DNA from 3 places in the Streptococcus sp. HMSC072C09 genome. Region 1 is predicted to be linked to each of the others. Evidence: predicted binding sites of a transcription regulator. Region 1 holds the regulator's gene; each other region holds the start of a gene.
The links. Region 1 encodes Rex, which represses fermentation and respiration genes when NADH is low (regulators of the CRP and FNR family bind a similar motif). Its sites were predicted from a motif close to TTGTGAANTANTTCACAA; they were not measured.
Positions count from the first base shown of each region.

Region 2: a site for Rex is predicted at 1,150-1,167, ahead of adhP (alcohol dehydrogenase AdhP). Genes of this name have one in related genera too.
Region 3: a site for Rex is predicted at 1,145-1,162, ahead of HMPREF2893_RS05540 (class II fructose-bisphosphate aldolase). Genes of this name have one in related genera too.

Region 1 is NZ_KV811488.1:42,067-44,337, forward strand. It holds gene HMPREF2893_RS02580 (porphobilinogen deaminase) at 1-23, shown strand, start outside; gene radC (RadC family protein) at 78-761, shown strand; gene HMPREF2893_RS02590 (redox-sensing transcriptional repressor Rex) at 964-1,611, opposite strand; gene HMPREF2893_RS02595 (DUF4649 family protein) at 1,742-1,957, opposite strand; gene HMPREF2893_RS02600 (DUF1831 domain-containing protein) at 1,959-2,271, opposite strand, start outside.
Region 2 is NZ_KV811496.1:71,771-74,041, reverse strand. It holds gene adhP (alcohol dehydrogenase AdhP) at 63-1,085, opposite strand; gene HMPREF2893_RS04275 (Cof-type HAD-IIB family hydrolase) at 1,276-2,088, opposite strand; gene HMPREF2893_RS04270 (NCS2 family permease) at 2,264-2,271, shown strand, end outside.
Region 3 is NZ_KV811500.1:228,434-230,704, forward strand. It holds gene HMPREF2893_RS05525 (CTP synthase) at 1-277, shown strand, start outside; tRNA gene HMPREF2893_RS05530 (tRNA-Leu) at 402-487, shown strand; gene HMPREF2893_RS05535 (hypothetical protein) at 568-1,020, shown strand; gene HMPREF2893_RS05540 (class II fructose-bisphosphate aldolase) at 1,210-2,091, shown strand; gene HMPREF2893_RS05545 (alpha/beta fold hydrolase) at 2,176-2,271, shown strand, end outside.

The DNA of each region.
Region 1 (2,271 bases):
AACAAGAAATTGCCAGTAAATAATGAAAGATCGTCGTTTTCTCCATTTATTACGAATTAATAAGTGAGGAGGAAATTATGTACGACATATCATTTATTGAACCATCTTTGCTTCCTAGAGAACGTTTGGTTTCTGAAGGGGTGGATAAGCTGAGTCATCAAGAATTGTTATCCATTCTCTTACGGACAGGCAATAAGCAAAAAAGCGTTTATGAGATTGCACAAGGGCTTTTGAGTTCGGTTAATAGTTTAAAGGAGTTAAGTCAATTAACCCTAGAGGAGCTACAGGAAATCTCTGGCATTGGCCGGGTGAAGGCCATCGAACTTCAGGCTGTGATTGAGTTTGGACGAAGGATTCATAAAGATGAATTAATGAGTTCTGAACAGATCATGAGCAGTCAGAAATTGGCCCATAAAATTCAACAGGAAATCGGCCATAAGAAACAGGAACACCTGGTTGCCCTCTATTTAAATACGCAAAATGAAATTATTCATCAACAGACCATATTTATTGGAACCGTGAATCGAAGTATTGCGGAGCCACGTGAAATCCTGCATTATGCACTAAAACACATGGCAACCTCCATCATTTTGGCTCACAATCATCCATCTGGTGCCGTATTTCCAAGTAAAAATGATGATGAAGTAACGCATCGAGTCTTAGAGGCCTGTGAAGTGATGGGCTTAACCCTATTGGATCACTTGATTGTATCTGAAGAAAACTATTATAGTTACCGAGAAGAAACTGATTATTTGGTATAAAAAAGAGAGTGGGACAGAAATCGGTAATTCGTTGGAATTCGATTTCGTCGTCCCACCTCCGCACAGTTGAGTAGGGCTGTAAAAGCTGATGAAATCAGCGTAGTAGAGCCCACTCAACCACTGCGTCTTGCTCGACAACCTAAAAATAATTGAGAGGCTAGGACTTTTGTCCCAGTCTCTTTTCTTGTTAAACTATAAGTCTTTATTCTTCGTTTTTTCGCATGAAATAAAGGAGTGTTTGCAATTCACTGGTGAGATCGACATATTGGACGACGACATCTTTAGGGACTGTCAGATGCACTGGTGAGAAGCTGAGAATTCCCTTGACCCCAGCGTCTACCAAAAGGCTAGCTACTTCTTGAGCCTTGACGCTTGGAACAGTCAGGATGGCTGTTTGAATGCCTTCTTGTTTGAGCTTTTCTTTAATAGAGGAAATACCGTAAATAGGAATTCCGTCCTTACTTTTAGTATTAATCAGTTCATGATCGTCTAGATCAAACGCCATAACAATTTTCATCTTATTGCGTTCATGGAAGCGATAGTTGAGAAGCGCACTTCCCATATTTCCGATCCCCACAATAGCGACATTGGTAATGGCATTGTCATTTAAAAGATCGGCAAAGAAGTTCATCAGTTTTTTTACGTCATAACCAAATCCCCGTCTTCCTAATTCACCAAAATAAGAAAAATCTCGGCGAACGGTAGCAGAGTCAATCCCAATTGCATCAGCAATTTGCTTGGAATTGGCGCGCTCTATTTTTTCAGAGTTAAAGCGTTTAAAAATGCGGTAGTAGAGCGATAAGCGTTTTGCTGTTGCGCGTGGAATTGGAGTATTTTTATCATGTTTCACAATATCACAACCTTTCCCCCTTATTGTATAGGAAGATTGTGAAAAAATCAACTATCTAGGGCGGTTTTTCAAAAATATTTTTGTCTAAAGAAAAAGCTGATGGCGATGGGAGAGTTCCATCAGCATCAGCTTAGTTTTCAGCTTGTTCTACCTTTTTCAAAAAAGCATAGAGTCCATCGACTCGCCCTGTATAGGGGAGCTTTTCCCCCTTGTATTCAATGGATACGATTGAGTAAGAGTCAGGCAAGGTTACACAGCCTGAAAAAGCTAGAATGCAGGCTGCAAGGTCGGGATAAGTAGTCGTTCGTTCTACTTGGTAAGCGTCGATATAAGTTAGGGTTACCATATTAGGCCTCTGTTTTGTTGAAAATTTCTCTTTCGACAAGACTATCCATTAAGAAATAGAATTTTTGTTGGATAATGTCATTTTCCGGATTTTTAAAGATATTAACCAGGCGAAGTCCAGACTTGTCAGTAATATTGATCTTAAAACCTGTCAAATCTTTATTGAAAATGATTTTAAGTAGGAAGCCTTCGCCGCTATTTGGAACAACTTCGAGCAAACGATTTAACTCGTAATTTCCAACTTTTGTAACAGCGAATGTATTGTCACGTAAGGTATATTTTTTAACATTTGGGTGTAGACTATAGGTATATTTG
Region 2 (2,271 bases), on a different contig from region 1:
AGAGTGATTGAGAGCACTCAAAAAGACTAGCCCAACTGGGCTAGTCCTGTAGGTTCAGTTGTTTAGTTTGTAAAGTCAAGTACCATACGTCCTTGAATGGTTCCAGCTTCCATTTCGTCAAAGACTTTGACAGCATCTTCCACTGGACGTTTTTGAACGACAGGAACGACCAAGCCTTCTGCACCAAATTGGAAAGCTTCTTCTAAATCTTTACGAGTTCCTACAAGAGAACCAATGACTTGGATACCATCTAATACAGTTTTCACAATGCTGAGGTCCATCATTTCAGAAGGAAGACCAACTGCGACCACGCGGCCACCTGCACGAACAGAATCTACTGCTTGGTTGAAAGCTACTTTAGAAACAGCTGTTACGACAGCAGAGTGAGCTCCACCATTTGTTTTTTCTTTGATCAATCCTGGGACATCTTCAACTTCGCGACCGTTGATGACAAAGTCTGCACCAACTTCTTTCGCCAATTCTAGTTTATCATTGTTGATATCGACAGCGATGACATGTGCGTTGAAGACTTTCTTAGCATATTGAACAGCCAAGTTTCCTAGTCCACCAGCTCCATAGATAACGATCCATTGTCCTGGTTCAGCTTTGGCTTCTTTGATGGCTTTGTAAGTTGTAACACCTGCACAGGTAATAGAAGAAGCTTGGGCTGGATCTAATCCTTCAGGTACTTTCACTGCGTAATCTGCAGTAACGATACATTGTTCAGCCATTCCTCCATCAACAGAGTAACCAGCATTTTTTACAGTACGGCAAAGAGTTTCACGACCAGTTGTACAGTATTCACAAGTTCCACATCCTTCGAAGAACCATGCGACACTGACACGATCCCCAACTTTTAGGCTCTTGACATCTGGAGCAACTTCTTTAACAATACCGATTCCTTCGTGTCCAAGAACACGGCCTGGAACTTTACCGAAGTCCCCGTGAGCAACGTGCAAGTCAGTGTGGCAGACACCACAGTATTCGATTTGAACAAGTGCTTCCCCTGTTTCAAGTGGACGCATGTCTTTGTTTGCAACGATTTCAACACCAGTACCTTCTGGATTAACAACAACAGCTTTCATTTTGTTCCTCCTTAAGTGAACGAGAAGCGATTTAGCATTTTTTGAAAGCGCTTCTTTAATAACTATGTTAATAATATCACAAACTTATCTATTGAACAATAAAAAAATGGAAAAAAAGGAGGGTATTGATTAACCGATTAAGTATTTGGCGAAGAAAAAGACATGAGGGGATAACTCATGTCTGTTCCTATTATAAGAATAATTGAATGAGTTGGCGCGCTACACCGTCTTCGTTATTGGTGAAATCTGTGATGGAGTCTGCATATGGGAGAAGGACGGAGCTGGCATTTTTCATAGCGTATCCATGACCAGCGAGAGCTAGCATGTCGGTATCGTTGTGCTCGTCTCCAAAGGCAATCAAATCCTTCTGATCCATATTGAGTTTATCCAGAAGGTAGGTCAGAGCAGAAGCTTTGGTCACATTTTTTGGATTGCATTCCAGAATATTTAAGGGACCACCCCAAGTATTGATAGACAGATTGTAGTCATAATGCCGATTCATTTCATCTGCCAGAGCATATTTGTCTTCCGCTTTCGTTTGAAAGAGGATACAGTTTGGGTCGCTCGTTACCCGTTTGGGATTGAATTGATTTTCTGGTTGGAAAGATTCAATACCGAATAGTTTAGGATCTGCAACGTGCTCATTTGGATCGGTAATAAAGAATTTATTGCGGTATTCGCCAGCGATAAAGTCCGCTTGGATGGTGTCTCGGTTAGCGACCATATCTAACAGGTATTTTTTATCTAAAGTCAAACATTGTTCATCCGCCCATTTTTTCTCAGGGAGATGCGTTAGGGAGCCGTTAAAATTGATCATCGGAGTATCTAGCTCTAGCTGTTTGTAATAGGTGTGCGCCATACGGTAGGGGCGGCCTGTTGTAATAATAACTTTATGGCCAAGAGCACTAATTTTTTTAATCGTATCAATAGTAAAGTCGCTCAATTTGCTTTCGGAATTTAAGAGGGTGCCGTCTAAATCTAGAGCGATCATCTTTTTATGCATAATTCAGTTCCTTTCGAGAAGAATGAGACCATTATATCAGAAAAATCGGAAAAGCGCTCAAAAATCGAGAAGAGAAGTAGGATTTCTTGAAAGGCGAAAGATCTTTTGGTAAAATAGAAATAACGTTCGCAAATTGATTGGGAGCGAGAATGATGAAAAAGGAGTTTATTCTGAAATGGATAA
Region 3 (2,271 bases), on a different contig from region 1:
AGCAGCCGCTGCCTATGACAATCAAGAAGTGGTGCAACGTCGCCACCGTCACCGTTATGAGTTTAACAATGCTTTCCGTGAACAGTTCGAAGAAGCAGGATTTGTCTTCTCAGGCGTTTCACCAGACAACCGTTTGGTCGAAATCGTTGAAATCCCAGAAAACAAATTCTTTGTTGCTTGCCAATACCACCCAGAATTGTCAAGCCGTCCAAACCGCCCAGAAGGACTTTACACAGCCTTTATCACAGCGGCAGTTGAAAACCATGATAGCAAATAAAAATCAAGGGAGCAGGTCCTTCGACCTGCTCCCTTTTTGTGAAAAAATGACAAACTCTGAAAAAAGTTTGAAAAAAATCTTGACAAAAAAGTCGTTGATTGATATACTAGTAAAGTACTCAATCGCGGGGATGGCGGAATTGGCAGACGCGCAGGACTAAGGATCCTGTGACCGCTTTAGGTCGTGAGGGTTCAAGTCCCTCTCTCCGCATCGGATCAAGATAGCTTCTGCTATCTTTTTTTGTTTTCAAATATCTTTGTGGTAGAATAGGTATGAGATGAGGTGAGAACATGAAGAAGAAGTATCTGGTTTTGGTCGATGGCCTCTTTGCACTATTGGGAAGTGCCATTAATTTTTTCGGTCCTATCCTGATTTTAGCGATGGGGATAGGCGCATACAAATATACCTTTAGATACTTTATCGCCTTAAACATATGGAATGTTTTCATTTTTCTAATTGCGATGGCGTCTCAGTATCTGCTCAGAGATGAAAAAAGAATCAAAAAATGGATTCTTTATCTTTTTCTGATAGCGGGCAGTATTCTCTTTCTTGCGTCAATCCTTGCTGTGGGTGAGAATATTCCCGTTCTTGAGGGTTTGGTAAACGAACTTCTTGGGAAAATGTTTACTGACAGTCAGTTATTTGCTGCTTATTTCTATTCTCAATGGGTTGCAGCGGTATCCTTTGTGATTTGCGGGATTGCTTTTCTCCTTTCGTTAAAAAATTTTAAAGAGAAAGATTGAAAGGGGCTTAAGCTCCTTTTTTGCTTTTTGAATAGGATGGAAGTCTTAGGAGGGAGAGGGTTCCTCCTCATTTATCGTAAGAAATCGCTTAAAGCTACAGGAAAAGCTAGCAATTTCATCTAAAAAGTGATAAAATAAACAATGTAAGTGGGATTAACCCCACAAAAATTTATAGGAGGCCTATAACAAATGGCAATCGTTTCAGCAGAAAAATTTGTCCAAGCAGCTCGTGACAATGGTTATGCAGTTGGTGGATTTAACACAAACAACCTTGAGTGGACTCAAGCTATCTTGCGTGCAGCAGAAGCTAAGAAAGCTCCAGTACTTATCCAAACTTCTATGGGTGCTGCTAAATACATGGGTGGTTACAAAGTATGTAAAGCCCTTATTGAAAACCTTGTAGAATCAATGGGTATTACTGTACCAGTTGCTATTCACCTTGACCATGGTCACTACGACGATGCTCTTGAATGTATCGAAGCTGGTTACACTTCAATCATGTTTGACGGTTCACACCTTCCAGTTGAAGAAAACCTTAAATTGGCGAAAGATGTCGTTGAAAAAGCTCATGCTAAAGGTATCTCAGTAGAAGCTGAAGTTGGTACTATCGGTGGTGAAGAAGACGGTATCATCGGTGACGGTGAATTGGCACCAATCGAAGACGCTAAAGCAATGGTTGCTACAGGAATCGACTTCTTGGCTGCAGGTATCGGTAACATCCACGGTCCTTACCCAGCAAACTGGAAAGGTCTTCACCTTGACCACTTGCAAAAATTGACTGAAGCTGTTCCAGGATTCCCAATCGTATTGCACGGTGGATCAGGTATCCCTGATGATCAAATCCAAGCAGCGATCAAACTTGGTGTTGCGAAAGTTAACGTGAACACTGAATGCCAAATCGCATTTGCAAATGCTACTCGTCAATTCGTACGTGAATATGATGCAAACGAAGCAGAATACGACAAGAAGAAACTCTTCGACCCACGTAAATTCTTGAAACCAGGTTTCGAAGCAATTACAGCAGCTGTTGAAGAACGTATCGACGTATTCGGTTCAGAAGGCAAAGCTTAATTAAAAACAGGAAAGCAAGGTCTCATGTGGATCTTGTTTTTTTGTATGGAAAAGGTTGCTTCCAGGATTTAATTTTTGTACAATATGCCTATGAAAAAATTCAAACTGTGGAGCTGGATCATTTTTGTTGTTCTTATCCTTTTTCTAGGAGGTACATTTGGTTTTCACCAACTTAGTTTG